DNA from 3 places in the Glutamicibacter sp. X7 genome. Region 1 is predicted to be linked to each of the others. Evidence: riboswitches for the same ligand, from Rfam matches in the RefSeq annotation. Region 1 holds a riboswitch; each other region holds the start of a gene.

Evidence for each region. A riboswitch is a leader RNA that binds a small molecule or an ion and turns the genes downstream of it on or off. The one in region 1 is predicted to bind thiamine pyrophosphate.
Region 2: another riboswitch for thiamine pyrophosphate. It lies ahead of ACYU0X_RS13175 (ECF transporter S component); the one in region 1 lies ahead of thiO (glycine oxidase ThiO).
Region 3: another riboswitch for thiamine pyrophosphate. It lies ahead of thiM (hydroxyethylthiazole kinase); the one in region 1 lies ahead of thiO (glycine oxidase ThiO).

Annotation. Positions count from the first base shown of each region.
Region 1 covers NZ_CM142678.1:2,417,372-2,427,810, forward strand. The annotation lists gene ACYU0X_RS11510 (putative acetyltransferase) at 1-112, shown strand, start outside; gene ACYU0X_RS11515 (helix-turn-helix domain-containing protein) at 218-715, shown strand; gene ACYU0X_RS11520 (hypothetical protein) at 780-1,202, opposite strand; gene typA (translational GTPase TypA) at 1,189-3,096, opposite strand; gene ACYU0X_RS11530 (GNAT family N-acetyltransferase) at 3,242-3,775, opposite strand; gene ACYU0X_RS11535 (ThiF family adenylyltransferase) at 3,806-4,954, opposite strand; gene ACYU0X_RS11540 (thiazole synthase) at 4,955-5,761, opposite strand; gene thiS (sulfur carrier protein ThiS) at 5,764-6,009, opposite strand; gene thiO (glycine oxidase ThiO) at 6,010-7,137, opposite strand; TPP riboswitch at 7,134-7,244, opposite strand; gene ACYU0X_RS11555 (GNAT family N-acetyltransferase) at 7,325-8,341, shown strand; gene ACYU0X_RS11560 (mechanosensitive ion channel) at 8,427-9,647, opposite strand; gene ACYU0X_RS11565 (YnfA family protein) at 9,885-10,223, opposite strand; gene ACYU0X_RS11570 (OsmC family protein) at 10,241-10,439, opposite strand, start outside.
Region 2 covers NZ_CM142678.1:2,750,773-2,761,211, reverse strand. The annotation lists gene ACYU0X_RS13195 (Na+/H+ antiporter subunit E) at 1-378, shown strand, start outside; gene ACYU0X_RS13190 (monovalent cation/H+ antiporter complex subunit F) at 375-644, shown strand; gene mnhG (monovalent cation/H(+) antiporter subunit G) at 644-1,030, shown strand; gene ACYU0X_RS13180 (DUF4235 domain-containing protein) at 1,053-1,304, opposite strand; TPP riboswitch at 1,381-1,503, shown strand; gene ACYU0X_RS13175 (ECF transporter S component) at 1,582-2,205, shown strand; gene ACYU0X_RS13170 (ATP-binding cassette domain-containing protein) at 2,202-4,535, shown strand; gene ACYU0X_RS13165 (type 1 glutamine amidotransferase domain-containing protein) at 4,620-5,321, opposite strand; gene ACYU0X_RS13160 (TetR/AcrR family transcriptional regulator) at 5,554-6,141, opposite strand; gene ACYU0X_RS13155 (NAD-dependent epimerase/dehydratase family protein) at 6,369-7,298, shown strand; gene ACYU0X_RS13150 (hypothetical protein) at 7,317-7,823, opposite strand; gene ACYU0X_RS13145 (hypothetical protein) at 7,863-8,030, opposite strand; gene ACYU0X_RS13140 (aminodeoxychorismate lyase) at 8,115-8,990, opposite strand; gene cls (cardiolipin synthase) at 9,082-10,439, shown strand, end outside.
Region 3 covers NZ_CM142678.1:51,454-61,892, forward strand. The annotation lists gene ACYU0X_RS00270 (carbohydrate ABC transporter permease) at 1-304, shown strand, start outside; gene ACYU0X_RS00275 (LacI family DNA-binding transcriptional regulator) at 433-1,479, opposite strand; gene ACYU0X_RS00280 (uracil-xanthine permease family protein) at 1,489-2,748, opposite strand; gene thiD (bifunctional hydroxymethylpyrimidine kinase/phosphomethylpyrimidine kinase) at 2,785-4,221, opposite strand; gene thiE (thiamine phosphate synthase) at 4,218-4,859, opposite strand; gene thiM (hydroxyethylthiazole kinase) at 4,871-5,656, opposite strand; TPP riboswitch at 5,646-5,740, opposite strand; gene ACYU0X_RS00300 (GntR family transcriptional regulator) at 5,776-6,138, opposite strand; gene ACYU0X_RS00305 (hypothetical protein) at 6,135-7,736, opposite strand; gene ACYU0X_RS00310 (aldehyde dehydrogenase family protein) at 7,832-9,265, shown strand; gene ACYU0X_RS00315 (amino acid permease) at 9,335-10,439, shown strand, end outside.

The DNA.
Region 1 (10,439 bases):
CCTGCGCACCCGGGGCGGGATCGTCGAGGTCGAACGCGCTTTGATTACGCGCGCCAAGCGAGTCCCACCCCCTCCGGTGCGGCGGCCGAGGTCATCGGGCGTCGCAGACTAGGTGAACCACGGCGATACTGTGCTAGGCACGCGTTCCGGGTCACAACTGGGTCACATGTGATTTGAAAATGCCAATCACTCACCGAAAATCGCGTATGCTGGCTATATGCCCACCGACGAAATGATTCAAGCCCGGGCCCGGGCGTTGAGTTCGCCCCTGCGCTTGCGAATTCTGCGGCTGTGCCTGCATGAACCGCGAACGAACAAGGAGATCGCCGATATTCTCCAACTGAATCCGGCCACCTCCTTGCACCATGTGCGCACGCTGGTTAGCAGCGGTTTCCTCGAGGCGCTCGAGGCGCGCAAGGGTAATCGCGGGGCCAAGGAAGTGCCCTACCGCAGCACCCGCCAGTCGTGGGGCACGCGCATCCCCGACGCCGCACCACTGTTGGTGGAGACCTTCCTGCAGGAAATCGACGGTCTGGACGCGCAAGAAATTCAGGTGATGCGCGTGGGTTTGAAACTTTCCGAGGAGACGCAGAAGGAAATGTTGGGCCGGATCCGAGCCGTGGTGGAAGACTACGCCATGCGCGAGCCGGAGCCAGGCGGAGTAGCCACTTCGCTGTTCTTGGCCCACCACTTGGATCTCACCGGCAACGAGTAGCCGAAGCACACGAACGAAAATGCCCTAACCCCGCGCGGGGTTAGGGCATTTTCTGTGTGGAACGCTAGCCAGCGCGCCGTAGCCGCAGTACCTTCAGGGCCCGCAGCAGGCCAATGACCGCGGGGATGATCATCCCGTACATCCACAGCAACGACACCACGGTCGGGGCCGGCAAATACTGCAGGTACCCGATCGACAGAATCAACTGGTCATTGCCGAGGAAGGAGATCGCTCCCACGAGCACGTAGCACAGCAGCAGGCTCAAGGCTCCGGCCCAGAGCTTGCCGCTGGCGACGGTGGCCCAATAGACCAGCACCCCCAGCAACGCCCAGGCCAAGGCCAGACCCCAGGGCAACGGAATGTCCCCGAGGTAGGTCAGCGAGGCATGCGCCAGCGTTCCAAACACGGCGCCGACCAGGGCGGCCACCCCGGCGCGCCACAGCCCGCCGAGAGTGCCGCCCTTGGCACGCGTGTTAGGCGCGGGCACGGTTGCGGGCAGCCTTTGCGCGGTCGGTGGCGTTCAGAATGACCTTGCGGATGCGGATAGCCTCCGGAGTGACCTCGACGCACTCGTCTTCGCGAGCGAATTCGAGCGACTCTTCCAGGGTCAGGGTGCGCGGCGGGGTCAGGTTCTCGAAGCTGTCCGAGGATGCGGCACGCATGTTGGTGAGCTTCTTTTCCTTGGTGATGTTCACGTCCATGTCATCGGCGCGCGAGTTCTCGCCGACGATCATGCCCTCGTACACCTCTTCGGTGGGCTTCACGAAGAAGCTCATGCGCTCCTGCAGGTTGATCATGGCGAACGGGGTCACCACACCGGCACGGTCGGCCACGATGGAGCCGTTGATGCGGTATTCGATGGCTCCGGCCCACGGCTCGAAGCCTTCGGCGATGGACGCGGCAATACCGGCACCTCGGGTTTCGGTCATGAAGCGGGTACGGAAACCGATCAGGCCACGGGCCGGAACGATGAATTCCATGCGCACCCAGCCGGTGCCGTGGTTCGACATGTTGGTCATGCGGCCCTTGCGCGACGCCATCAGCTGGGTAATCGCGCCGAGGTACTCCTCGGGCACGTCGATGGTCATGTGCTCCATCGGCTCGTGCACCTTGCCGTCGATCATCTTGGTGACAACCTGCGGCTTGCCCACGGTCAGCTCGAAGCCTTCGCGGCGCATCTGCTCCACGAGGATGGCCAGCGCCAGCTCGCCACGGCCCTGAACTTCCCAGGCATCCGGACGCTCGGTCGGCAGCACCTTCAGCGACACGTTACCGATCAGTTCCTTGTCCAGGCGGTCCTTGACCTGGCGTGCGGTGACCTTTGCGCCCTTGACGCGGCCGGCCAGCGGGGAGGTGTTGATACCGATGGTCATCGAGATCGCCGGGTCATCCACGGTGATCAGCGGCAACGGCTTCGGGTTCTCCAGGTCGGTGAGGGTTTCACCGATCATGATGTCTTCGATACCGGCCACGGCCACGATTTCACCCGGGCCAGCGGATTCGGCCGGCACGCGGGTCAGACCCTTGGTGGCCAGCAGTTCGGTGATCTTCACGGTCTTCAGCTCGCCGTCCTGGCGGGCCCAAGCAACCTGCTGGCCCTTGCGCAGGGTGCCGTTGAAGATACGCAGCAGGGCCAGACGGCCCAGGAATGGGGAGGCGTCGAGGTTGGTCACGTGCGCCTGCAGGACCTCGCCCTCTTCGTAGGACGGGGCGGGGACGTGCTCCAGGATGGTCTGGAACAGCGGCTCCAGGTCCTCGCTGTCCGGCAGCGAACCGTCGGCCGGCTGGGTCAGCGAGGCGCGGCCGGCCTTGCCCGAGGCGTACACCACCGGCACGTTCAGCACGGAGTCCAGATCCAGGTCCGGAACTTCGTCGGCCAGGTCGCTGGCCAGGCCCAGCAGCAGGTCCATGGAGTCCGAGACGACGCCGTCGATGCGGGCGTCGGGACGGTCGGTCTTGTTGACCACCAGGATCACCGGCAGCTTCGCGGCCAGCGCCTTGCGCAGCACGAAGCGGGTCTGCGGCAGCGGGCCCTCGGAGGCGTCGACGAGCAGCACCACGCCGTCGACCATGGACAGGCCGCGCTCGACCTCGCCACCGAAGTCGGCGTGACCCGGGGTATCGATCACGTTGATGGTCAGGTTCTTGCCCTCGGCGGAAGGACCGGAGTAGAACACGGTGGTGTTCTTGGCCAGGATGGTGATGCCCTTTTCACGCTCCAGCTCGCCGGAATCCATCACGCGGTCTTCGGTTTCACCGTGCGAAGAGAACGCACCGGTCTGCTGCAGCATGGCGTCGACCAGGGTGGTCTTTCCGTGGTCAACGTGGGCCACGATGGCAACATTGCGAAGATCTTCGCGAATCGTCGTGTTTTCTGACATGCGTGAAGGCTCACTTCCGCTAGAGAGTTTTAGGGTCATTGGGTCGGGGCCACAGTTGACCCAAGATTCTATTTTACGCGCTCCCACCAAAAAAGCCGCGTCAGCGTGTTGTACGCAACAGCGCGCGGGTATCTGGCGGTGCTATTCAGCCGGTGGGGGCCCAGAACCGCAGCGTCGTTCCGCCGTCATGACGACGAACCGTCGGCTGCTGCCGATCGGGGCGGCCGCCGACCTTTTCAATGGTGGCCCGCGACCCGGTATTGGACTCGTCGCAGGTGATCAGCGCCTGGTCGACGCCGGAGGCGTGGAGCCGCTGCAGGCCGAAGCGGGCCAGCGCCTCGGCCACCCCTTGGCGGCGGTAGGCCGGGCCCACCCCGTAGCCTAGGTGGCCGGCCACCGAGGCGAGGAAGGCGTTCAGTTCATAGCGTACGCCGAGCCGGCCCAGCAGCTCCCCGTCGCGTTCGGCCACATAGAATCCGGCACGCACCCAGCCTTCGGGAATGTCGCGGCCCTCCTCATTGGCCAGTTGCCGGGCCACGTAGTCGGCGAAGGACTCCTGCTCACCGCGTCCGACGAGGAACTCGAATTCGTCGGCCAGCAACTGCTCATGCAGGGCTTCGGCCTGCTGCCGATCGCTGGGCCGCAGCTGGCGGATGATTAGTCGATTCGTTTCACTCACCCTTTCATCCTTGCAGATCAGCGAGCAGTACTAGTAGTCGAGAACTTCACCGCGCACCTCGCTGGCCCAGCGCAGGGTACCGCCGGCCAGATTCAGCACCGTGGCCTGCGCGTCGGCGGCCAGTAGCGCGCTGGCCGCACGTTGTGAACGTGCCCCGGTCTTGCACACCAGCACGGTGACGCGATCTTCCGGCGCGTCCGGCAACGCCGCCCACCCTTCGGCCAGGACCCGGTCCAGTGGCACATGGATGCTGCCGGGGATGGCCAACAGTTCGCGTTCCCAGCTCTCGCGCACATCCACCAGGTGCACCGTCGCGCCTTCCTGCAATGCGGCCAGTTCGCCGACCTGCAGGTCGCGCACGGTTGCCGGGGGCGCGGCACAGACCTGCTGGTACTGGCCCAGCTCCCGAACAGGTTCACGGTCCGGGTCGGCTTCAAGCATCAGGGTCATGGTGTGGGCCGCGGCCGCATCATAGCACCACAGCCGTCCGATGAGCGGCTCGCCCACCCCGCAGATGAGCTTCAGCGCCTCGGTGGCCATGGTCGCGCCCACCACCCCGCACAGCGCGCCGAAGACCCCGCCTTCGGCGCAGCTGGGCACCGAGTCGGCGTCGGGCATCTCCGGGAACAAGTCGCGCAGCATCGGACCGTGCCCCGGGGCGAACACCGAGACCTGGCCGTAGAACTGGAAGATCGTGCCCCACACCAGCGGGGTACCGCTCAGCTCGGCGGCGTCGTTGCTCAGGTAGCGGGTGGCAAAGTTATCGGTGCCATCGATGACCAGATCGTGGGCGGCGAAGAGCTCTAGGGCGTTTGCCGGTGTGAGTCGGCCGGAGATCGGGGTGACGCGCGCCCCGGCATCCAACCGGTGTGCGGCCTGCACCGCCGAGTCCACCTTGGCCAGGCCCACGTCGGCCTCGCGGTGAATGACCTGGCGCTGCAGGTTGGAGGCTTCCACGCGGTCGTCGTCGATCACGGTCAGCTCGCCGAGGCCGGCGGCCACCAGATACTGGAGGATCGGGGCACCCAGTCCGCCGGCGCCGATCAGCAGCACCTTGGCGTTGCGGATGCGGCGCTGCCCCTCGGGACCGACCCCGGGCAGGGTCAGATGCCGGGCGTAGCGGGCCAGCTCATCCGGTGACAGCGGCGGACCGGGGGCCACCAACGGGGGCAGCGGCATCTACAGTTCACCGACCAGCGTCTGCATCATGCCCTCGGCAGGTGAGGAGGCCAGCGCCACGTCACGGCGCGGAATTCGCCCGGCCAGGTGGGCGGCACGCCCGGCGCGCACCGCCTCGCGCATCCCCTGAGCCATCAGCGCCGGGTTGTGCGCGCGGGTAACCGCGCTGGCCAGCAGCACCGCGCTGCACCCCAGCTCCATGGCCAACGCCGCATCCGAGGCGGTGCCCACCCCGGCGTCGAGAATCACCGGCACGTTGCTGCGTGCGACGATGGTGGAAATATTGTGCGGGTTAAGGATGCCCAGCCCGGAGCCGATCGGTGAACCGGCGGGCATGATGGCGGCCACCCCCACATCCTCGAGACGCTTGGCCAGGGCCGGGTCGTCGTTGGTGTAGGCGAAGACCGTGAAATCCTCGGCCACCAGCTGCTCGGCGGCGCTAAACAGCTCGATCGGATCGGGCAGCAGGGTGTGCTCGTCGGCGATGACCTCGAGCTTGATCCAGTTGGTTTCCAACGCCTCGCGGGCCAGTTGGGCGGTGAGCAACGCGTCGCGGGCGGTGAAGCATCCGGCGGTATTCGGCAGCGGGCGCACGTTGTTGCGGCGCAGTAGCTCATAGACCGACCCGGAGCCGGCGGCGGCGAAATGCCGGATGGCCACGGTGGTGATCTCGGTGCCGGAGGCCTCCAGCGCCTGTTCGACACTGGCCAGCGAACTGGCCCCGCCGGTGCCGAGGATGAGCCGCGAGCTAAACTGCTGCCCGTCGATTTCAAACGTGTCGGTAGCCAAGTGGTCGATGGTGCTCATGATTAGCCTCCTTGGGCTGCGGTGACGATATCGAGGCGGTCCCCGGCACAGAGTGCGTAGCTGGCCCACTTGCCGCGCGGAAGCACCGCGCCGTTCACGGCGAGGGCGACCCCGAGGCGGCTGCCGTCCACGGCACGCCCGTCCTCGCCCAGTGCACGTCCGGTGTGCGTGGCGATCAGGTCGCGGGCGGTGCTGCCGGCTGGCACGCTGTGCGCCTGGTTGTTCAGCTGGATGTCGATGCTGTGCATTTAGGTTGCCTCCACGGGTTGGGCTGGCAGGTGGCCGCCGGTGAAGCGGCTCAGGGACAGGGTGGTTTGTTGGGCGGCGGGCAGCTGCCCGCCGGTGGCGAGGGTGGCGGTGGCCTTGGCGGCGAAGGGAGTCAGCAGAATCCCGTGCCGGAAGTAGCCGGTGGAGACCACCAGGCCCTGCTCGACGCGTTCGATAATGGGTACGTCGTCCTCGGTGCCAGGCCGGGCCCGGGCGATCACCTCCAGGAGCGAGGCGTCGGCCACCCCGGGCACCAGTCGCCGGGCATCGTCGAGCAGGGTGTGCAACGCCCCCACATTGACCTCGGCGCGGCCGTCTTCGCGGCTGCTGGCCCCGAGCACCAGCGAACCGTCGCGGCGTGGCACCAGGTAGACCGGGCGGCGGTTGACGATCCCGCGCACCGTGTGCTCGATCAGCGGCCGTCCGCCGTGCGGGCGCAGCCGCACAATGTCGCCGTACACCGGACGCAGCGGTAGCTCCGGGGCACCGGCCAGCGCACCGAGTCCGGTGGCTAATACCACGCAGTGGCCTTCAACCACTCGCCCCGAGGCGAGGCGTACCCCGCTGATCGTTCCGGCCTCGCGGAGCACCTCGATGGCCTGCTCGCGGACCAGCTCGGCGTGCAGGTAGCGCAGCAGGATAGCGGTCAGCGAGCGTGGGTCGACCTGATGATCGTCGGCAAAGCGCATGGCCCCGGCAATATTGGCCGCCAACGCCGGTTCGGCCGCCCGGGCCTGCGAACCCAGCAGCCGTTCGGTGCGCAGCCCCAGGGATTGTTGCAAGGATTCGAGTTCGTTCAAGGCCTGCCGGTCGGCGGCCTCGGCGGCCACCACGAGTGTCGCGTTATCCCGGTAGTCCGGGCGCTCTCCGGTGATCGCCTCGATGCGGTCGATGAACTGAGGGTAGTCGGCGGCGGCCTGCACCATCAACGGGTGCAGGGTGTGTTGGCCCCAGACGGTTTCGGCGGCCGGGGCAAGCATGCCGGCGGCGGCGTGGCTGGCCCCACCGGCCGGGTCGGGGTCGATCACATTGACCGTATGCCCGGCTGTTTTGAGTTCGAAGGCGGTGGCGAGGCCGATGATTCCGGCGCCCACGACGAGAATATGCACGACGGCACACTTCCTTCCTACGGCGGCATCACCCGCATCAGGTCTGGCGGTCGGCGTTCGGCCCTCTCAGCCCACGTTCCAATCGGTGGGCTCCCGCGAAGTTGTTGCGATTATAAGCATGAGCCCGCTCACTAAGCGAAATTCCATGACGTGAGCATTTAGCCTCGCGGCGTGATCTACTGTGATCATGCAGCACACGGATTTTCCGCAGATTCTCGACCCCGCCGCTCCCCTCGTCGAGCACCTGACCGCCAGTGAGGCACGGCTACTGGATCCGGCCGTGCGGCACGACGAAAAGTCCCTGCGCGAGCTGCTGCACCCGCACTTCACCGAGGTCGGCGTCTCGGGCACCAGCTATGATTTCGCCGCCATCGTGGCCCTGCTGCAAGCTGAGCCCGCCGCCGACGCCGGACCTGGGGTCCCCGGCAAAGTGCTTGCACCGCAGCTGTGTTTGCTGGCCCCACAGACCGCGCTGCTGCGCTGGCGTTCCGAGACCGGCTCGGTACCTGCCCACCGCAGTTCGCTGTGGCAAAAGCACGAGGGCGAATGGCGTTTGCTCTTTCATCAGGGTACGGCGACCAGCGAGCCGCTACCCGCAGCCGCCGCAGAGCTAGAGCAACCTAATGCCGACGACGCACCACGTTCTACCGCGGCACACCCCGCCGCACCACACGACGGCATCTTCCTGCGCCCCCTCGAACCGGAGGACGCACAGGCGGTGTTGGCGGCCTTTGATTCGGACGCCGCGGCCATGGCTCGGCAAGGTCAGGTGACCACCATGGCCGAAGCCGAGCAGTATGTGGCCCGGCTGCTGGATCCGGCCAACCTTCAGCTCCCACTGGCCATCGCCACCGAAGACGGGCTGGCCGGTTTGGTCAGCGCCGGGATCGATGCCACCAATAACAACGCCTGGGTCTGGTACTGGATGCACGCCGCGTACCGGGGTCGCGGTGTGGTCAGCGCGGCGCTGCGTACCCTGGCTCGGGTACTTTTCGACACGCACGGGATCCACCGGCTCGAGTTGGGCCTGCGCGTGAATAATCCGGGCTCGCGCCGCGTGGCCGAAAGGGCCGGATTCATCTGCGAGGGCCGCGAGCGCGGCAAGTTCCTCATTGACGGGCAGCGCGTGGATACCCTGCTGTACTCCCGGCTGGCCAGTGACCCACGGCCGGCCTCGGCACGCGAGCTGCCCTTGCACCAATAATTACCGGGCAAAGGCAAGGGGACCGCCCACCGTGTGGTGGGCGATCCCCCGATAGTGCCGATCGTCGGTTGATCGAGCCTCAGCTTTAGCGGAACGGATCGGTATCCGGCAGGTCGGTACCCTTAGGTCCGTTGTCCTCGCCCAGCTTGGACTTGGCCAGCACCTTGGCCGCTGCGTCGCGTCCGCCGAGACCGAAGGCCAGTGCCGCGGCCAGCGCCGCACCGATGACTACCGCGCCGAAGGCCATATTCACGATCGAATCGGCCAGGCCCATGTAGCGCAGGCCCATGGCCACGAACAGGGCGATCGCGGTGTAGCGCACGATCTTCGAGGCGGTGCCGTCGGCCATGAACTTGCTGATCACGTTGGCCACGACGAAACCGGCGGCGATGATCAGGCCACCGAAGAGCACCCGGCCACCCAGGGCCAGCACCTCGTTGAGGATGTTGGTGATCGCCGGGAAGTTCAGCATCTGTGCGGCCATCACACCGAAGAAGAGCACAATGGCGATGCGCACGATGGTGGCGATAATGCCCGAGGCGCTCTGCCCCTCCGGCACGATGCCCCAGCCGGCGACGGCCCGGTCGGTGCCCACCCCGTGCAGGGTGGATTCGAGCAGCTGCCCAACGAACTTGGCGATCATGATACCGATGGCCAGCAGCACCAGTGCCATCAGCACCTGTGGGATAGCGGCCAGTACCAGTTCGAGCATGCGCTGTGCAGGACCGGAGATAGCTTCCAGACCCAGCACCTGCAGGGCGGCAATGGCCACGACCAGCAGGATCAGAGCAAATAGAACGTTAGCCAAGACGTCGACGATCTTGCCTTGGGCCTCGCGGCTGGCGGCCTCATCGAGCTCCTCGCGGTCCTTGGAGAATTTCTTGACCAGGGCGGAGAAGTCGACGGTCGATAGCGCGGTGACAACCAGCTGTCGGACGATATTGGCGATTACGTAACCGATAAAGAAGATGAAGCCCGCACCAATAAGGTTCGGGATAAAGGCCATAACCCCTGTGAGCAGGTTCTGCACCGGGGACAGTACCTCGGTCAACGAGAACAGCTGCAGGATGGCCACCAAGCCGAATAACCAAACGATCAGGCTCGCGACCTTGCCAAGTGACTGGCCTAGTTGCGCTCCGTCGTTGCCTTGTTTCTGAAGGAATTTCACCCTGGTCACTAGCTTGCCGATGGCCCATTTGATGATCTTGGCCAAAAGCCAGGTGACGAGGAGAATAATCAGCGCGGTGACAACCCTTTGTGTCAACAGCGCCCAATCGATGTTGCCGAAAACGTTCTGAGTTTGCATCACTGCTCCTTAAACGTGGGGACACCTTTGACCCTACGACGAGGAGTCCGCCCTGACTAGGGCAGAATACTGAGCACGAACGACGCAATACACGGTGGGAACTCAACCCAAGCGCGAAATCCGTGGCAAATATTGGCAAAATCCACGATCTGCGAGGAACATCCCCGGAAATCGCTACGGATCCATGTTCATGAAACTTTCAGCAAGGAGCCATGGAGGCTTTTCACCCAGCGAAGATTAGCCTCGTGGGGAGTACATAATGACGCCGACGCCCACTAGGCAAATGGCGGCGCCGATGAGGTCAAACCGGTCCGGGCGGTACCCATCGAGCACCGCACCCCACGCCAGCGAGCCGACGATAAACACCCCGCCATAGGCCGCGAGGATACGTCCGAAATTCGCATCCGGCTGCAGGGTGGCCACCACGCCATAGAGACCCAGCAGCACCACCCCGCCCCCGACCCAGAGCAGGCCGCGGTGCTCGCGCAGCCCCTGCCACACCAGCCAGGCCCCGCCGATTTCGGCGAGCGCGGCCAGTGCGAACAGGGCCACCGATCGAAGCACCTCGGAATTCATTGCGCTACGCTTTCGGGCTACGCCTGATCGGTTTCGACGATACTCCGCACGCTCGCGCCGTGCTCCACGGTGCGCGAAACGGTGCAGTACTTGTCGTGGGAGAGCTTCACGATGCGCTCGACCATACCCCGGGCCTTGCGTCCGTCCTCGGTATCCGGGAACTTCAGGTCAAAGGACATGGTGATGTCCTCCATTTTGCTGGCCCCATCTTCGGTC
Region 2 (10,439 bases), 330 kb from region 1:
CTCAAACTGTTCGTGTGGTTCATTGGTGAAGTGGTAGCCGCCAGCGTCCATGTTGCGTACCTGGCCCTGTTCAAGGGGCGGGCGACTCGTAGCTCGTTGATCGCGGTACCGCTGCGCACCGAGTCGGATCTGATCGTGATGACCGTGGGGCATGTGCTCACCCTGATCCCCGGGTCCTTCGTCGTTGACGTGGACCGACGCAGCTCCACGTTGTATCTGCACTACGCGGATACCGAGGATGAGCAGGCCGTGGAGCGGGCGCGAACCCAGATTCGCGATATCGAACGCCGATTGATCATGGCCATAGGCAGTAAGAGCGAGTACGAGGCAATCAAAGCCGAGTGCGGACCGAAGTTTTCGGCGAGGAAGGCACAATGATGACCGAGATAGTGATGTGGGTATGCGGCTCGGTGTTATCGGTCGCCTTGATCCTATGCGTCATTCGCGTGGCGAAAGGCCCCTCGATCCTCGACCGAGTGTTGGCCTTGGACGTGATGCTTTTGATCGTTTCGGCCGCGGTCTGCCTGGAAATGTATTACAACCGGCACCTGGATAACGTGCTTTTCGTCGTGGTCGCGTGCACGGTGGGCTTCATCGGTTCGGTGACCGTCTCACGCTATGTAACCGATCAGAGGAACGCCTGATGGACGCCTTTCTGGATGTGCTCGCTGCCGTCTTCCTAATCATTGGTTGTCTGCTGTCTTTGGTGGCTGGTATCGGTTTAATGACCTTCCCCGACTTGCTCACCCGCTTGCATGCCGCGACCAAACCACAGGTACTGGGGTTTCTGCTGATCTTCATTGCCCTGGCCATCCACCTACGCTCTTGGGCCGTGGTGCCCGTGCTGGCCTTGGCCTGGGGGATGCAGTTGCTGACCGCACCGGTCTCCGCCCATATGATCGGCCGCTCGGGCTACCGCACGAAGCACGTGAGTCACAAGTCGATCTATAGTGATGAGCTCGCCGCAGCGATCCGCGCGGTTGAAGCCGAACAGCGGCATGACCAAGGCCCGCCACCGGAACAGCAGTGACGGGCCTTAGGCTACGTAAAAACTACTTCTTCGTGAGCTTCGACAGCGCCTTATTTGCGCCGCGGTCGGCGATCACCTGAATGACTGCGGCCACCGCTGCGGAGAATACGGCAAAGGAGATTGCCTGACGCATCGTGGCCTCGGCCTGCGCATCCTTTCCGCGTGGGGCATCGTTGCCGGTGAAACCCTTCCAGGTGCGATCCACCAGCTTCGTGGCCAGTGCACCGGCACCGAGTGAAACCAACATGGTGACGATTTTAGAAACGGCGTTCATCGTGCTCCCTCTTGTTCATATCCGGTCCTCTGCTTACCCGTCTCCAGCTTACCTGCGCTAAGCTTGGGGCGCAGAACCATTCCGACAGGGGAGCGCCATGTCCTTTAACAAGGACCAAAGGCGCTGAGAGTGCGATAGATCGCAGACCCTCGAACCTGCTCCGGCTAATACCGGCGAAGGAAGTCGAGCATCTCGGATGCGGAAACCCGTTTCGGCCCATTTAATAGGACGCGCGGTTTGCGTACATCCCCCCTCCTTATCTCAGGAGGAGACCATCATGAGTACTTCAGCAATTAAGCCCCGTGCCAGTTGGCGCGTGGTAGATATCGTCATCGCCTCGGCCATCGCAGTGGCCTCCGGTGTGGTTTTTTGGGCGTGGAACGCGAGCTACGGCTTTGTATCCCTAGGCTTCGTCGCCTTCCCGCCAGCCGCCGCCTTCGTTTCGGGCATGTGGCTTTTCCCGGCAGCCCTGGGCGCCTTGATTATCCGCAAGCCCGGTGCCGCTTTGTACTGTGAAATGCTGGCCGCAATCATCTCGGCCTTGCTGGGTTCCCAATGGGGACTGACCGTCCTGCTCTCCGGGCTCGTACAGGGTCTGGGCGCCGAAGTAGTCTTCGCGGCCGTGCGCTACCGGAAATTCGCCCTGCCCGTGGCACTTATTGCCGGGTTGATGTCCGGATTCTTTGGAGGGTTCACCGAGGCCTACGTACTGGCCTACTACGAGGCCTACACCCCGTTCATGAAGTTCTTCCACGTACTGGCCATGTCGATCTCCGGCATGATCATCGCTGGACTATTGCCATGGCTGGCCACGCGTGGCTTGGCCCGCACCGGTGCGTTGGGTGCGCTAGCTAGTCGTCGAGCCCACCTTGAAGGGGCCTGGCGGGGACAGAGTCGATGAGTGCCGGGCTGGGGGAACAGCGTCCTGCGACGGTGCGCACCCAAGCCTTGGCCGTCTCTGCCGAGAACTTCGGGTGGCGTCATGCCGAACGTGAGCAGCCCGCACTTCAAGGCCTCAACCTTCGTATTCCCGCAGGGCAGAAGGTGCTGCTGCTCGGGCCCTCGGGGGCCGGAAAGTCCACGCTGCTCTATGCTCTGGCCGGCATCCTCGAAGTCGATGAACTGAGCGAAGCCACTGGGTCCTTACGGGTGGGAGGCCAGGATGTCTTTAGCGCCAAGCAACCGGTCGGGCTCATGCAGCAGGACCCGGAAACGCAGATTGTGCAATCTCGGGTTGTCGACGATGTTGCGTTCGGCGCCGAGAATCTTGGCATGGACCCGGAACTCATTCGCGAACGGATCACCCCGGCGCTGCAGGCCGTGGGCCTGGGCGCCCTCGACGGGGAGCACCGCACCGCGCACCTCTCCGGTGGACAAAAACAGCGCCTAGCGCTCGCCGGGATCTTGGCCATGGAGCCGGGGTTGATGCTGCTGGACGAACCCACGGCCAATATCGACCCCGAGGGTGTGCCCGCCCTACGCGATGCGGTACTTTCGGCCGCCGAGAGTACCGGCGCTACGTTGATCGTGGTGGAGCATCGGCTCGAGGCTTGGGCCGATGCGGTAGACCGCGTGGTGGTGCTGGCCCCCGGAGGCGGCGTTGCCCACGATGTTGACCCGCAGGCACTGTTCAGCGACCGGCAGTTGCGCGCCGAGCTGAGCGCTGCCGGCCTCTGGGTGCCGGGCATCGTCCCGGAGACCACCGTGTTTGCCGGCACCCCGGGGGTGGAGCTATTGCATGCGCAAGATCTCGTTGCCGCACGCTCGGCGCAGGCACCGAAGACCGCCGCAGTGGATCTGCAGATTCGGGCCGGAGCTGCCTACTGTATTCGAGGAGCCAACGGAGCCGGGAAATCCACCCTGGCGCTGACCCTCGGAGGGCTGCTCGAGCCTTCCAGCGGCACCTTGCGAGCCAGCGAGGACCTTGCCGGGGAACTTTCCGAGCAACCCTTTAGTTGGAAGGCCGGAAAGCTCATTGCGCGCATTGGAACGGTGTTCCAAGAGCCCGAGCACCAGTTCGTCACGCAGAGCGTGCGTGAAGAGCTGGAGTTTGCCCCGCGCCGGGCCCACGCCGCCGATCCCGCGGCGCCGGCCTTCGACGAAGAGCGGATCGCCGCCCGAGTTGATCAGTTGCTGCGCCGCTTGCGCCTCGAAGACCTCGCGGAGGCGAATCCCTTCACCCTCTCCGGTGGGGAGAAACGTCGGCTGTCGGTTGCCACCGTGCTGGCCGCCGACCCGCAGGTGCTGATCCTCGATGAGCCCACCTTTGGACAGGACGCCAATACTTGGCGAGAACTGGTGCAGCTACTCATCGAGGCTCTCGAAGCCGGCACCGCGGTCATTGCGGTAACCCACGATGAGCAGTTCTCCGCGGCCCTAGCCTCCCAAGAATTGCAGTTGCCGGCGCCACGTGAAACTTCTGAGGCCACCGGACGGCCGGGCCCAATGCTCGATGCGCCGTTGGGGGAGTCATGGTTGGCCGGTATCAATCCGCTGGCGAAGCTTGCCGCGGTGGCTGCCGCCACCCTGCCGTTGGTGTCCACCATGGACTGGGTCTCTGCCTCTGTGATTATTGTGGCGACCCTGGTGGCACTCCCGCTGGCCGGACTGCGCCTGCTCTCGTTCCTGCGCCGGGCGTGGCCGCTACTGGCCGCTGGCGCGGTGGCCGGCTGGGGTGTGGCGCTGGTGGGCGAGGACGCCGGCCGAATCCTGTTGCATCTTGGGGTGTTCACGGTGACCGAGGGCTCGGTGGCCGCCGGTGCGGCGACCGGGCTGCGAGCTATCGGCTTGGCGATTCCCATGGTGCTACTCGTGGCCAGCACCAATCCGAGTGATCTCGGCGGGGCGCTATCTCAACAACTGCGAGTGCCGCACCGTTTCGTGTTGGGCGCGCTGGCAGGGATGCGCTTACTGGGCCTGCTCACCGAGGAATTCACCACGCTGGCCTTGGCCCGGCGGGCCCGAGGTGTCGGGAACTTCGGTTCGCCGCGGCAACGCCTACGAGCTCAATTGGGTCAGTGTCTGGCGCTATTGGTGCAGGCGGTACGGCGTGCCTCGCGGCTGGCGGTCACCATGGAAGCCAAGGGCTTCGGTACCGGGGAACGCACCTGGATTCGTAGCGTGCACTTTGGGCTGCGAGATCTTCTGGTGATCGTGGCCGGAGTGGTGCTCGGCGCCGGAGCCATTGCCGCGGCGTTGGGCGCTGGGACCTTCCACCTGGTGTGGAGTTAATCCAGCGATGCGCTCGGAGCAATGACAGACAACTAATGCGGCACCCGGTACCTCAAAAGGCTCGGGTGCCGCATTTTTGTGTCTTTATACGCTGGCCGGTGTTTCGAGCAGTGCGGTGACCTTCTGCGCGGTCTCCTTGGCGGAGCTGGGGTTTTGGCCGGTGACCAGCCGACCGTCGGTTACGGCGTAGGAGACGAAGGGCAGCGTCGCCTTCTCGTAGAGCGCGCCGCGCTTCTTCATTTCTTCCTCGGCGTTATACGGCACGAGCTTATCGACCCGGGCCAGCACTTCTTCTGTCCACGCGAAGCCGGTGACCTTGCGGTCGGCTACGAGCAAGGAACCATCGGAAAGCGTCGTGTTGAGCAGCCCGCAGTATCCATGGCAGACCGAGGAGACGACTTTACCTTGCTCCCACATCTCGCGGGTGATGCGCTGCAATCCCTCGCTATCCGGGAAGTCAAACATGACGGCGTGGCCCCCGGTGAAGTAGATCGCGTCATAGGCTGAGGAGTCGATCTGCTCGGGGCGCAGCGTGTTTTCTAGTAGCGCCATGCGTTGCGGATCGTGGTGCCAAGCCTTGGTGGCCTTGTCATAGCTCGGAAATTTCAACGACCGCGGTTCTAGCGGCGAGGCTCCGCCCAGCGGGCTGACGATATCCTGCGCGAAACCATGCCCGGCAAAGACTTCCCAGGCGTGAGCGAGCTCCGAGAGCCAGAGCCCGGTCGGGTGCGACTCATCGTCGTAGTGTGCAACGTTCGTGACGACGTGCAGAATGCGTTTGGTCATGAGGATCTCGTTTCGATGATCGTGGGGTGGCGTTGGTGCAGAACCGGATGATGCGGCGATGGGTGGACAGTAACTCGTTTGAGGGGCAAGTTGCTAGGTGTCTCGATAACTCGCAAGGCGGGCACAGCCAACGGTGGCACGAGGCGTCCCGAAGAAATTTGCAGTGCGTATCGGCAGACTACGAATGGATGTGAGCGCTGTCAACACCTTGCGTCCTGCACTACTCGGCTCGCTAAGGCTGGCCCAGCGCAAGGATCGCCAGTACTGCATCTCGCACCCGAGCGGCCACCTCCTCGGTCGGGGCAGGGCGATACTTCCCGTCGAGGTGGAGGAACGCCAGCCCGTGCGCTAAACCCCAGAGGGCGGTGGCCAGTTCCGCTGAGGCCTTCGCCGGCAGCATGCGCTCAAGTGCCTCGTTGAGGACCGTGTGGAGTGCCTGAGAGGCTTGGACGCGCGCGCTATCGCTTTGATCGCATTCGTTGCCGAACATGAGTCGGAAGACCGCGGGGCGACGCAAGGCAAAGTTCACATAGGCGACCCCGAGCTCGGCCAGTGCTTCAGGTGCTGCAGTCACGTTGGTGTGCGAGGCCAGTGTCTGTGCTAGCTGCTCGCGCAGGTCCTTGAATCCTTCGACGGCCACGGCGGAATCCAACGCTTCTCGATCCGTGAAATGACGGTAGGGCGCGGTGGGGGAGACTCCGGCTCGTCGCGCGACGGCGCGAAGCGAGTAAGGCTCGCCCGACTCGAGTATGTCGACCGCCGCGCTAATGAGCGCGGTACGTAGATCCCCATGGTGGTACGAACTCTTCAATGTTGACACTGCTAACCTTCCCGTCTACGCTCAAATGTGAGCACTGCAAACATACCGCATGTGCTTGGGGAAGTCATGCCGATCGTGATGGTTAGCTAGCCCGCTGGGGCAGTGGCCGCACGGGAGCCTTGGAGTCGAGGCTCGCCCACCCCTTAGCGAGCGCGAGGTGCAGTACACGCCACGCTACTTTGCATGGCGACCCAGCGATCAAGCATCCGACCGGGAGAACCTACACCATGCAGACCATCCTCGGAGCCAGTGGACAGATTGCCACCGAGCTCGCCCGCGAACTACAGCGCATCCAGGCCGGGCCGCTACGACTGGTCAGCCGTAACCCGCGCAAGGTCAACGACAGTGACACCCTGCACCGCGCCGATCTATTGGATGCCGTGCAGACTCACCAGGCCGTCGCCGGCAGTGACATCGTCTACTTCACCGCCGGGCTGCCTGCAGATACCGAACGCTGGGAAGCCGAATTTCCCACGATGCTCCGCAACGCGCTCGATGCGACGCGCGCCGCCGGGGCACGGTTCGCGTATTTCGATAACACCTACATGTACCCGCAGGATCATCGGATCCAGACAGAACAGACTCCCTTCGAACCGGTGGGGCGCAAGGGCCAGGTGCGTGCGCGGATGGCGCAGCTGGTGCTCGAGGAAATGCAACGCGGCGAGATTCCCGTGCTGATCGCCCGGGCTCCGGAATTCTGTGGGCCGGGTCGTACCCAAGGATTTACCAACTCGCTTGTGATTGAGCGGATGAAAGCCGGAAAGCGGGCACTGGTGCCCGTGCGTGCCGATCGGCGGCGCACGCTGATCTGGACCCCGGACGCCAGTCGTGCGCTGGCGAGGCTGGGTACCACTCCAGACGCCTACGGCCAGACCTGGCATCTGCCGGTTAGCGATGTGCACCCCACCTATGGTGAGTTTGTTGAGCTTGCCGCCACCGTTTTTGGGGTCAGTAGCCGCTATGCCGTGGTGCCCCGCTGGGCCCTGAACGCCGCGGGGCTTATCAATCCGCAGGCACGCGAGATTCGCGAGCTATTGCCGCGCTACGCGGCCGACAATCTCTTCGACGATTCCAAATTCCGCGCCCGGTTCCCCGACTTCGCGGTCACTAGCCATGCCGAAGGGTTGGAGAGGATCCACCGCGAAACGCGCGACTAGGCTCGGGTAGCTGGCGGGCTAGCGGCGATCGATCACATATCCCACCGCGGCGCGGGTATCGCCAACGGGAATGATTGTCACTCGTGAATTCTCGGCCGATTGTTCAAGGGTGAGGTTCAGCTGTTGTTCCCCACCGGGTTCGGCGCAGGAGGCGATCTCTCCGGCTATGGTCTGCGACCCGATGGTCAAAACCGGGTAGATCTGCCCACTGCCTACGCACCGCACCACCAACTCATACTTCCCCGGTGACCAGGTGGAAGCATCCTGGTTGATGAGCGGGATGGTCCGCGGTTCGGCTGTGCTCCCCGTGGCGGTGGGGTGGGCAACACTGGCAACGAGGTGTTCGGCGCCGTCGTCAAGCAGGTGATCTAATTTATCGACCTCGGCATCGAGCTTGATGGTGCCGGTGTGCATTTCCGTCGGTTCGGGTGCTTGGGCCTGCGGTGCGGGTGTGCATCCTCCAAGTGAGAAGGTCAGCGCCGCCGTGGCGGCGAGCGCTGGGTACACGCGGTGTAGTTTACTCAAGCCCTGCCTCTTCTTTGCCTAGGGTCGATTAACTACATCCTACTCGATCTCACTGGCTTTTATCTGATTGGTGGGCGAACTCTTTTCGCGTTGTTCGGCCACATCCAACAGGGCGCGGCGCACGGCCGCGCGAATCACGGTATACAGCAGGTAGAAAAAGATGGCGGCGGCCACCACGGACAGGGCGAGTGAATTGATGATCTCCATAGCGCCAGCCTAGGTCAGCGGCCGGCGGACACGGAAGTGCCCGCCGGGTTATCCGCCAACGTTCAACGTGCTGGCTGGAGGAAATTAGCGAATCGACTGGCTCAGTTCGCTCAGTTCTTCATGCAGCTCGGCATCGAAATGCAGAGGCTTGGCATCCAACGAACGTACCGGGGTCAGCAGACGGACCGAGGACACTAACCAGACGCCATAAGACTGGTACAGATCCGAGGGCTGCAAGGGTCCATAGCCCAATTCCCAGCCAGCCTGTTCCGCCGCGGCAAAGATGGCGGCCTGCGTGGTTCCGGGCAGGATGCCGGTTTCGAGCAAGGGGGTGATCAGCCGCTTGGTGTCGCCATCACGCTGCGCCACCAGGACGGTTGAGGTGGGGCCCTCGAGCACCATGCCGTCGGCCGAGGTGAAGATGACGTCGTGTGCACCATGCTGGTGCGCGTAACGTAGCGCTGCCATATTCACCGCATAGGACAGCGTCTTGGCACCCATCAGGAGCCAAGGTGCTCGGTCAGCCAATTTTGAGTCATAGCCGCGGTCAAGCAACAGCACGTCGATGCCCGAAGCACGCTGTTCGCGGCCGAGCGCCGGCGCCGGGCTGACGCTGATCCAGCACCAGGCCGGGTCGCTGTCGGCGACGCCGCGTGCGGCGACCAGCTTGACCACCGCTTCATCGGCGCCACCGTCGGCGTCGAAGTCCGCAATGGCGGTGTCGATGGCCGCCCGCCAACTCAGCTCGTCGGGGATCGTCAGGGCGCAGGCTGCGGCAGATTCCTGCAGGCGCGCTAGGTGGGCATCGAGCTTACGTACGGTGTTGCGGGTGTACAGCAGAGACTCAAAAACCCCGTCACCGCGGTTGACGCCTTGCAGCGTGACCGGAAGATGCGGTGCGTCAATGTCGGCAATGCGACCGGCGGGATAAGCGGGGTCGAGGAATACCAGAGAGCTCATAGAGGATAGATTATCGAAGAATTCGCGATCTCTTCATTTCAGCTGGTCACGCAACGGGCGGTAAGTGCCGGGATTGGATAGTCTATGCACAATGACAAAGGGCGACCTGGGCGCCCACGGTGAGACGGTTCGGGATATGGACGGTCCGGTCGGGAGGAGCTGCGTGATACCTAGCCTAGAGTTCGTGTGGCAGGCCGGTCCTTTCCTGTATCCGATCGCGGTCGCTATCGACGTCATCGTGCGCGTGCTGATGATCGGCATTGTGCCGGGCAACCGGCGACCCACCACGGCCATGGCCTGGCTACTTGCCATCTTTTTCATTCCGGTCATCGGCCTGTTGGCCTACCTGCTCTTCGCCAATCCACGGCTCTCCCGCCGCCGGCTGCAAAAGCAACGGCGCGCCAACGAGGCCATTCTGGCGGGCACCGAGCATATGAAGCTCCCCGAAGAATTTCACTCCACCGAAGAATGGGTGGAGGATGCGGTGGAACTAAACCGCAAACTCGGTGCGATGCCGTTGGAAGGCGGTAACACCATCGAGGTCATCTCCGATTACCGCGAATCCTTGCAAGCCATGTGCGAGGAGATCGAGAAGGCCGAACGCTACGTTCACATCCAGTTCTACATCATGGGCGATGACCCCGAATATGTTTCCCCGGTGCTCGAGGCCCTTGAACGGGCGGTGCAGCGTGGGGTGACCGTGCGTTTGCTCTTCGACCACCTAGGCACCTTGCGGGTGAAGGGGTATCGCCAGCTCACCAAGCGGCTGACCCGCGGCGGGATCACCTGGCGTCGGATGCTGCCGATCGACCTGTTCAAGCGACGCTGGCGTCGCCCGGATCTGCGCAACCACCGCAAGATCCTCGTGGTCGATGGCGAGGTCGCCTTCACCGGAAGCCAGAACCTGATCGAGCCGGGCTATAAGCGCGAATCAGCACATAAGGTGGGCCGCGAATGGGTCGAATTGATGATCCGTGTCGAAGGCCCGCTGGCGCGTAGCCTCGACGTTATTTTTGCCACCGACTGGTGGCAGGAAGACGACTCCGACCAAGTGCTCAGCGATCTGGCCGAAACCAGTCACCCGCTGTCACCGAACGACCAGCCCGGTACCACGATGGCCCAGGTGGTGCCCAGCGGGCCCGGTTATGAATCGGAAAACAATCTCCGGCTGTTCAACACGCTGATCTACTCGGCCTCGGACCGGCTGCAGATCACCAGCCCGTATTTCGTCCCGGACGACTCGATGCTCTACGCGATCACCACCGCGGCACAGCGTGGGGTCGAGGTGGATCTCTTCGTCTGTGCCGAGGGCGATCAGTTCTTCGTCCATCACGCACAGCAGTCCTACTACCAGATGCTGCTGTCCGCCGGGGTGCGGATTCACCTGTATCCGGCGCCGATGGTGCTGCACACCAAGTGCTTCACTGTCGACGATGAGGTGGCCGTGGT
Region 3 (10,439 bases), 1.2 Mb from region 1:
GGCCAGTCCGTGGCAGACGTTCCGCAGTATCTACCTCCCCTTGGCCATGCCGGGCATGGCCATCGTCGGAGTGCTTGCCTTCAACTACCACTGGAATGAATTCTTCCGGCCGCTGATCATGACCATCTCGGAAGAAAACTTCACGCTGCCTCTTGGCTTGGTGACACTGCAGGGCAACATGGGAACAGGTTCGATATCGGTGGTGCTCGCCGGCGTGATCCTCTCGATGATCCCGGCCTTTATCGTCTTCCTTTTCGGGCAGCGTTCGCTGCGCGAGGGCTTGACCGCGGGCGTCAGCAAGTAGACAGCATTCAAGGTGACTGCCCCGCTGGGTTCCGCGATTCCCTCGTTCAGTTTTAACGGGCCGTGCCTGGCCCCACCTCGTTGGACTCATATGCGCACAGACTGCAAGAGATCACCGTGAAGTGATCACTAGCTGAACCCGGCGGGGGCGGGGCCTGTCGAATCTCGGAGGGTCAAATGGCAATGGATCATGGCACCGTTGGTTGTCGATTCTTGGCCATCGAGCAGGTTGAGAACATATTCTGCGGCCTGACGGCCCATTTCGAAATGGGGTAGTCCCATCGTGCTCAGCCCGGGAACGGTAGCTTCAGCTAGGTGCGGTTGATCATCGAAGCCGAGGATGGAGAGATCTTGCGGTACACGTAATCCAAGCCCTCCCGCGGCTAGCAGTACGCCGGTAGCGACGCGGTCATTTGCCGCGAAGACGGCGGTCGGTCGTTCGGTGCCTGTCAGGACAACTTGCGCGGCGGTAAACCCGTCGTTGATTTCCCATCCTGCCGCAACGCGGGGCAACGGTTCGAGCCCAGCGGTGGTCATCGCGGCGTGGTAGCCGGCGAGTCGGGCTGGGATCGCATCTTCGTCGTCGCCTCCGCCGATAAAGAGAATACGGCGATGTCCCAGTGCTGTCAGATGTTCAGTGGCTCGCTGGGCTCCTTCACGCTCGTCGGCGATAAAAGCCGCGAGTAACCCTTCGGCATCACGGCAATTGGCCATTGCTGCTGGCAGTGTGAGTAACGGTTTGGGAACACGAAGAGTCCGTAGGCCATTGGTAGCCAGAATAAGCGCGTCCACTCGTCGGCGAATCAACTGACGGATGGCGTGTTCTTCACGGACGGTTCCCGGACCGGCGAATGCGGTCTGGCCGATATCGGAGATGATGCTCAGATAGCCGCGATCGGCCGCGGCACTATTTACCCCACTTATGAGTTTGCCGGCGAAGGGAGACGACGCGATTTCATCGGTGACGATGCCGATGATGCCGGTTCTCTGCTGCCGCAGCGACACGCCCAAAGGGTCAGGACGGTAGTCAAGTGCCCGGGCCGCTTCGCGGATGCGCTTCTGAGCGGCCGCCGAAACGTTACCGGCCGCGGTCCCGTTCATCACCATTGAAACGGCGCTTCGGGAAACGCCTGCACGTTGTGCCACATCACGGGCCGTGGGACGAGAAGTGGACATAAATCGATACTAGACGCTGTGGTGGCGCAACCGGGTGATCGTCGTCATCACATGGAAGACCACGAGCGTAGCGATCGTGCCCATGGCAATACCGCCAAGCTGAATTGGGCCGTAGCTAATCTCTTCGGTTACCGCGATGGCGATGATCAGACCGGAGCCCGCGGTCATCAGGTTGATCGGGTTCTGGAAGTCGACTTTGTTCTCGATCCACAGGCGTGCGCCGATGATGCCGATCATTCCGTAGAGCACGATGCCGGCGCCGCCGATCACACCGGCCGGGATGGTGGAGATCAGGGCGCCGAACTTGGGGAGGAAGGCCAGAGCCATGGCCGCGATCGCTGCCACGAAGTAGGCGGCGGTGGAGTACACCCGGGAGGCGGCCATGACGCCAATGTTTTCCGCGTAGGTGGTGGTCGCCGAGCCGCCACCGAAGCCGGCGATCACGGTGGCCGCGCCATCGGCCATCAGCGCCCGACCGTTGTAGCCGCTGAGATCGGTTTTGGTCATCAGGCCCACGGTGCTCACATGACCGATATTCTCGGCCACGAGCACGAAGACCGCCGGTAGGAACATCAAGGCCACGGAGAAGTCGAAGACCGGGGTGGCGAATTGCGGCAGGCCGATCCACGGGGCCTCGCCCACGGCGGAGAAATCCACCTGGCCTTGGACCATGGCCAGCAGGTAGCCGGCGACCAGCCCGACCAGGATCGAGAGGCGCCCGAGCAGGCCCTTGAAGGCGACGGTGGCGATCACAATGGCCAGCACCGTGCCGAAGGTGGTCAGCGGCACTGTTTTCATCGGGGTCAGGGTGGCCGAGGCCAAGTTCAGCCCGATTAGCGCGACGATGGTGCCCATCACCACCGGTGGCATGAGGGCGTGGATCCAGCCGGTGCCAGATTTCTGCACGATGGCACCGACGAGCAACAGCAGGGCACCAGTCATCACGATCCCACCCAGTGCCGGCCCCATGCCCCCGCCGGTGGTCATGGTGGCACCCACCGGTGCCAGTAAGGCGAAGGAACTGCCGAGGTAGCTGGGTACCTTGCCGGCCGTGATCAGCAGGAACAGGATCGTGGCGAGCCCGGTGAAAAACAGGGTTGTGGTCACCGGGAAGCCGGTCAGGGTGGGGACCAAGATGGTTGACCCGAACATCGCCAAGATGTGCTGGGTGCCAATCGAGATGGTCTGCGGCCAGTGCAACCGCTCATTCGGGGCGACAACTTCGCCCGGGGTGATCGATTTGCCGTCGCCGTGTACTGTCCAGCCCACCTATGTTCCTTCCGCCATGGCCGGAATTGGCCTCGCCTATTCTACGCGGGCGGCCGCCTGGGCGAAGAAGTACAGTTCATGGCGGCTTGAACGTTCGAAGGCGAGCCACATGCGCTGACGGGTGGCCGCATCGGCGCGTCGCCATGCCGCGCGGACCAGATTAATCGCCTTGGTGGTGGCCGCGTCGAATTCCGGGGAGGAGTACTCGGCCAGCCACGCCGCATAGGGGTGCTCCGGATGGCTGGCGGCCGCCAGACGTTGGCCCACGTCCTGGTAGATCCAGTAGCAGGGAAGGATGGCGGCGATCAGCTCGGAATAGTTGGCGGTGCAGCTGCTGAGGTGGTTGACGTAGTTCAGCGTGGTTTCCGACGGCGTATCGCTGAAGTGCGGCAGGAAGCCACGGTGCAGTTCCATTTCCCCGTCCAGGATTCCCGTGCAACCGATGGCCCAGAAGCGTTGGGCCTCGATATCGCTGGAGATCTCACTGGCGCGGGCCAGTACCTTGGCGTAGGTGCGTAAGTAGAGGGCATCTTGGTTGATGTAGTAGTCGAAGTCCGCGCGCGGTAACGTGCCATTGGCGAGCTGGCGGATGAACTCAAGGTCGTCAATCTGCGCCCGAATATCCGCGATACGCTCCCACCATTCGAGCATCGGATCGCCCGGCTGCGAACCGGCCGCGCGGTGCAGCGCGCCGAGGTGATCCACCGGGCCGTGCCCGGAGCCGACCTGCAGGCTCGCCGCCCCTGAGATGGCTTCGGCGAGGTAGCTTTTGGCCATCTCCAACGCCTGCGACCAGTCGGATGTCGCGGCGTAGTAGGTGGCCAGCGCGGAGGAAAGTGTACACCCGGTTCCATGCGTGTGAGTTGTATCTATGCGCGGAGAAGAATATTCGGCGAGAACGCCATAGGCCCCTACAAGGGCATCCGGGCAGCTACTGGAGTTCAGATGGCCACCCTTGGCCACGACGAGCACATCGTGGCGATCGGCCAGCTGCCGCGCAAGCTCAATAACTTCTTCCCACCGCTCTGGGACGGGTTGGCCGCTGAGAGCGGCCAGCTCGTCGATATTCGGGGTCAGCACCGTGGCGCGGGGAAGCAATTGTTGCAATGCCGCCGTGGCGTCCGCGTCGAGTAGCGAGTCTCCGCTGGTGGCGATCATGACCGGGTCGAGCACCACCGGCACCTCGATGTGAGCCAGCCAGTCGGCAACCTGCGCGATGACTGCGGCATTGGAGAGCATCCCGATTTTCACCGCATCGATCCGCACGTCCTCGCTGACCGCACGGAGCTGCTCACCGACGAACTCTGGCTCGATGGCATGGACAGACCGTACACCTTGGGTGTTCTGGGCGGTCAGTGCGGTAATGACGCTCATGCCGTAGCCGCCGCAGGCGGCGATGGTTTTCAGGTCGGCTTGGATCCCGGCGCCGCCCGAGGGGTCGGATCCGGCAACAGAGAGAATATTCAGGCTCATCGGGCGGACTCCCAAGCGTCGATCAGTTCACGGGTTGCGGTTTCGGGGCTTTGTGCGGCGCAGATTGCGCGAACCACGGCCATGCCGGCGGCTCCGCCTTGACGCAGGGCGCTGGCGTCCTGCGCGGTCAGGGCGCCGATGGCGACGCAGGGAAGATCTACCCGACCGGCAGCACGCAGGAAGCCATCGATCCCAATAGGTGTTGGGTGGTCTTTTTTGGTTGGTGTGGCTCGGATGGCTCCGACGCCCAGATAGTCGATGGCCTGCGCATCACGCGCGGCTTGGGCCAGCTGATCGTCGGAGGAGGCGCTGAGCCCGATAATGCCTTCGCCAATCAGCGTGCGGGCCACCCGAACCGGAAGATCCTTCTGCCCGATGTGGATACCGGTGACCGCGGCACCCGCCGCACGGGCGGCCAAATAGACGTCGATCCGGTCGTTGATCAGCAGTTCGGCTTTGCCCTCGGTCAGTTCGGCGGCCGCGATGGCCAGCTCATAGAATTCCCGCGCGGTTTCCTCTTTCGCGCGCAATTGCACCCACTGAATGCCACCGGCGACCGCCTGCGCGATCACTTCAAGGGTGCTATGCGGGGTGCAGCTTGCCGTATTTGCCACTAAGTAGGGGCCAAGTTCACGCATTCAACAGTCCTCTAATGCTTCTCATGTCGTACGAAGTCGATGTCACTGGGCGTTACCTCGCCCAGCTCATCTAGAAAATTCACTGCAAAGCTTCCAGGTCCGCGGGAACGCGACCACGCACGTTCGGCGGCTAGTCCATACCAAGCGTGGGCGGACACGGCCGCTTCAAAGACCTCGTCGCTGGCGGCGACCATGGCGGCCGTGAAGGCTCCGAGGGCACACCCGCCGCCGGTAACCTTGGTCAGCGCCAAACCATCGGTATGAACGAGGGTGATGCGGTGGGCCTCGATGATGGCATCGGCCGGACCGGATATGGCAACGACGCTGCCGTAGCGGCGCGCTAGGTCGGTCCCGGCATCCATTGCGGCCGTGACGCTGTCGGTGGAATCAACGCCGCGGCCGGCGGATTCAAAGCCGGCCAGTGCGAGGATCTCCGAGGCATTGCCGCGGATCAGGGTGGGCCGAGCTGGCAGCAGGCTGCGGGCAAAATCGGTGCGCTCGCCAAGGGCACCGACGGCCACCGGATCAAGAATCCATGGGGTGTTTGCCTCGTTGGCCCCGGCAACCGCCTGCTCCATGGCGCGCATTTGTTCGGTGGTCGGGGTGCCGAGGTTGACCAACACCGCGGAGGCCACCTTGGCAAATTCGCGGGCTTCCCCGGGCAGATTGGTCATCGCGGGGGCCGCGCCAGCGGCCAGCAATACATTTGCCGTGAAGTTGCTGACCACCACGTTGGTTAGACAGAACACCAAGGGTTGTTGCGCGCGCATGCGTTCGGCAACGACAGATAGTCTCATGCGACATCCCTCCGCTAGTTTGACCTAGTTCAGGTTCAACGGGTCTCATCTCAGTCGGCGGCGCCGACACCCCGTGTCACTCGATGCGAGCGTACGTAACCTCGCGGCAGATCACAAATTCATGACCGGCGCCGAATAAGCGCGATCAGTGTGGTCTCATCGACGCCTTGGGCTCGTGCCAAGGCAAGTAGGTCATCCACGGCCTGCAGGATATCCCGCTCCATATGCGGTTTAGCGTGACCGGCGGCCACCACCGTGCCGGCCCGTCGCCGTGACTGCACCAGGCCTTGAGCCTCGAGTTCCTTATAGGCGCGCGCGACGGTGCCGGTTGCCACGCCTAGATCGGTGGCCAGCGCGCGAACCGTGGGGAGTCTGCTCCCCTCGGGTAGCTCGCCTAAGGCGATGAAGGTGGCGACCTGGCTACGGATCTGCTCGTAGGGAGGTAACGCAGCATCCAGGTCCACGGTAATCTTGGCGCTCATCGAATCCCTACAGAGCTGGATCTCTGCATCTTGGGGGTTGCCGGGCGCTGCAAGGCCAGCACGGCGGGTGCAAAGCAGATCACCACGCCGACTAATCCGAAATCGTTCAACAGTTGATACCCCAGTAGCAACATGGACACGATGGCCCCGGTCACCACGCGGAGCGAGCGGAATTCCAGAACCTGCCGGTACCAGATTTCTTGCTGCGCGGTGACGTTCCAGGGGATCTTTGTTGCACGGATGAGCGCACAGAAACCCGCATATGCCGCGACAAGCGCGCTAACTAAGACGAGCGGGATCCACCAGGTAGGGGTGACAAAGCCCCACAACATATCTAGCGGGGGATTTAGCAGGAAGTAGAGGGTTACTGCCACAGCAATTCCGGCGCTGATATAGGTCCATCGGGGCAAGGGGGCCGATGGCCTGGCCAGATGCCCCAGAGTTCGCGTCCGAATGATCATGTAGAGCAGGTACGCGGCGTTGATCAGTAGATACAAGAAGGCTACTGCCGTGATGAGGAGCAAAATAGCCGTGGTGCGTTCAGCCGTGGGCATGCTTGCAGGTCCGGTGCTCGGCAACATCTGCCAGAAGGCGGCGGCTACCAGTAGAGCCAGCGTAGCGCTCATGTACTGCACCGCGAATAGTTGTTCACGCAGCCGTCCGAAGGGGGAGATTGCCTGGCGGCGGCGCGCCTCGAAGTTCGTTGGTGGGCGCCAGAGCAACATGCCGAAGGAGATGGCCAGGACGGCGTAGTTCGCCGTTTCGTCCCAGCGGCCGGCAACGCTCTCGAGCCGATCCATATAGTCGATTCCGCCGCCGAGCCCGTCGAGGAACTCTGTAGACCGGTCGTAGAGCCACCGCGCCTTGTAGTGCAAGGCCTGAGCGGCGGTCGTGGCCAGAAGCACGGTCACGGTGCGATACAGCCGGTTGAGCCAGGTGATGCGCAGCAGCCGATTATCGTGTTCGGTGATTCCCTCCAGTGGCTTGCGGCGCAAGATGACCAGTGTGGCGATCAGTGCAACCACCAGAAGCGCCACGAGACTCAATAGCAGGTAGGGCAGCAGCTCCGCGGAATCGCGTAGGCCGGGCTGGGCCGAGTGGGTGATGGAGTAGTTTTCTCCATCGCCCTCGGTGATTTCGGGTCGGGGCGCTAGGCCCGGGACATCACGCACGCTGTGCAGGGCGACGAGGCCGGCGGCAAAGACGCTGAGCATCACCGCAACCAGGGTTTTGGGGATCAAACCCGAGAGCGTGCGTGGTTCGAGGGAAGCGGTGCGTTGCGGAGCAAGCTTGCGGGGCCAGGTGAATTGCCCGGCGAAGTAAAGAAAAGCCACCCACAGTGCGGGGGTGGTGGCAACTCCCACGGCCTCGGGTATACCCAGTGGCTGAGATTCATGCAGTTGGATGCTTTGCAGCGCGTCAAGCGAATTCGCTGAAGTGCTGGCAAAGAAGCCGATCGTTGCGCACCAGAAGGCGTGCCGTCTGGCTAGCTCCAGACGATCTGTGTTCCTTCCCGTCGCTAAGCCGCGCAGAATCACATAGAAAATCAATGCGGCAACGGCAAAGCTACCCAACTGAGCGCTCAAGGGATTAGTCATGGATCCACCTTTCCCCAATTAATGTATCAACAGTTTGATACAAAAGACAGGTTGCCGTCCGCGCGAAGCCCGTCCGGTGCCGTACTCTCATGTTTATGGGCTTGTTTACCTCTACTCCGCTTCCCGAACCGGTGGGCGATCACGCCCCGCCGGTCGATGAACATCCGGCGCGCATCCAGCAGGTCATCGCGAGTTTGCGCCAAGCCTCGGACGCTCGGATCACCCACCCGCGACGCTTCCGTGCACAACAACTGCGCGGCTTGGAAAAGATGCTTCAGGAGCGCGAGGTTGATTTCCTCAGCGCCCTCGAGCAAGACCTTGGCAAAAGCGTCACCGAAGCGAAGTTCACCGAGATTGATGTGGTCAAATCCGAGATTGACTACGCGCAGCGGCATCTTTCCGAGTGGATGGACTCAAGCACCGTCAAGGTTCCGTTGCCGCTGCAGCCAGCCATGGCCAAGGTGGAACCGCGGCCCCTTGGGGTCGTGCTCATCATCGGGCCGTGGAACTACCCCTTGCAGTTGGTGTTGGCGCCGTTGGTAGCTGCTATCGCCGCCGGCAATGCGGCGCTGATCAAACCTTCGGAGGTCGCCCCCGCCACGAGCGGGGCACTGGCCAAATTCTTGCCGCTCTACCTCGATCCGCGGGTCTACGCCGTGTGCGAGGGTGGCAGTGATACGGCCAGCGAACTACTGAGCGCGCGCTGGGATCATATTTTCTTTACCGGCGGCGAGAAGGTTGCACGTATCGTGGCCGCCGCCGCGGCACAACATCTCACGCCCACCACCCTTGAGCTCGGTGGTAAGTGCCCGACCGTAGTGGATAACCACCTGCTGCCCACGGCCAAGCGCATCGCCTACGCGAAGTTCATGAATGCCGGACAGACCTGCGTGGCCCCGGATTATGTCCTGTCCATCGGGGATACCGACGCGTTGGTGGATCGCTTGGGCAAGGCGATCACCTCCTTCTACGGCAAGGAGCCGCTCGCACACCCGGATCTCGGGCGTATTGTGAGCGATCGTCATTTCCAGCGCCTGCGAGGACTATTGTCGATGGGCACCGTGGCCCACGGTGGCACCTTCGATGAGGCAACGCTACGCATTGCCCCGACGATCTTGCGGAACGTCGAGCTAGACAGCGAGCTGATGCGCGAGGAGATATTCGGGCCGATCTTGCCCGTGATCGAACTATCCTCCTTCGAAGAAGCCTTGGATTTCATTGCCGCTCGGCCCACCCCGCTGGCGGCCTACCTAATGAGTGAGAATCCACGGCTGCAGTCAATCTTCTCGGATCGGGTGCGCGCAGGTGCGATTGTTCATAACGCGCCCATGGCGCAAACGATCATTCCGGCACTGCCCTTCGGTGGGGTCGGTGCCAGCGGGATGGGCTCGTATCACGGTCGGCATGGATTCGAGAGGCTTTCGCAGATGCGGCCAGAACTGAGCAAGACCACGGTCATCGACACCTTCAGCACAATATATCCTCCATATTCATGGGCTAAGCGAAAGATTATTGATCGCTTGTTGTAGTGCGCCTCATATCCTTCGGGCCGACTCGAGTGGTTAGCTTGCAGAGGTCAAAAACCTAGGAGGAACTTAATGAGCCAGTCGGCGCCGCAACAGGACGGCCTGCATCGCGGACTCAAAGCACGTCATATGCAGATGATCGCCATCGGCGGTGCGATCGGTACCGGGCTATTTGTGGCATCGGGCGGAACCATTGCGCAGGCTGGGCCGGCCGGAGCGTTGACCGCCTATGCGCTGATTGGCCTGATGGTGCTGCTTTTGATGCAGTCGCTGGGAGAGATGAGCGCCCGCCTGCCCGTGGCTGGCTCCTTCCAAACCTACGCGTCGGTGTTCGTCAACCCGTCCTTTGGCTTTGCCATCGGGTGGAACTACTGGTTCAACTGGGCGATTACGGTGGCCGCGGAACTCGTAGCCGCCGGAATCGTGATGTCGTACTGGTTGCCCGACGTACCCGGCTGGATCTGGGCGGGAGTCTTCCTTGTGCTCCTGACGGGTTTGAATGCGCTCTCGTCCAAGGCCTTCGGTGAGGGTGAGTTCTGGCTTGCGGCGATCAAGGTCACCACCGTGGTGGTCTTCCTGATCTGCGGTGTGTTGATGATCGTCGGAATCCTCGGTGGCCAATCGCCGGGCTTCAGTCACTGGAGCGAGGGCGATGGGCCCTTCGTCGGCGGCTGGCTGTCGATCGTTTCGGTGTTCATGATTGCCGGCTTCTCCTTCCAGGGCACCGAACTGATTGGTATTGCCGCGGGTGAGGCAGAGAACCCGCGGCGCGATGTGCCGCGCGCCATCAAGGCCGTGTTCTGGCGCATTATGCTCTTCTACATCGGCGCTATCTTCATCATCGGCACGCTCATCAGCTACACGGATCCCTCGCTACTCTCCTCGGGCGAGGCCGATATCGCCTCGTCGCCCTTCACCTTGGTCTTTGAGCGCGCGGGCATCGCTTTTGCCGCCGCCCTGATGAACGCGGTGATCCTTTCGGCCATTCTGTCGGCCGGAAACTCCGGGCTTTATGCCTCCACGCGTATGTTGTACTCGATGGCCCGCGACGGCAAGGCGCCGAAAATCTTCGGTCGCGTCAACCGTCGTGGTGTGCCGATTCCGGCCATGCTGCTCACCGCATCGGTAGGGCTCTTCGGCTTCCTCACCGCCGTGGTGGGGCAGGGCGCGGCCTACA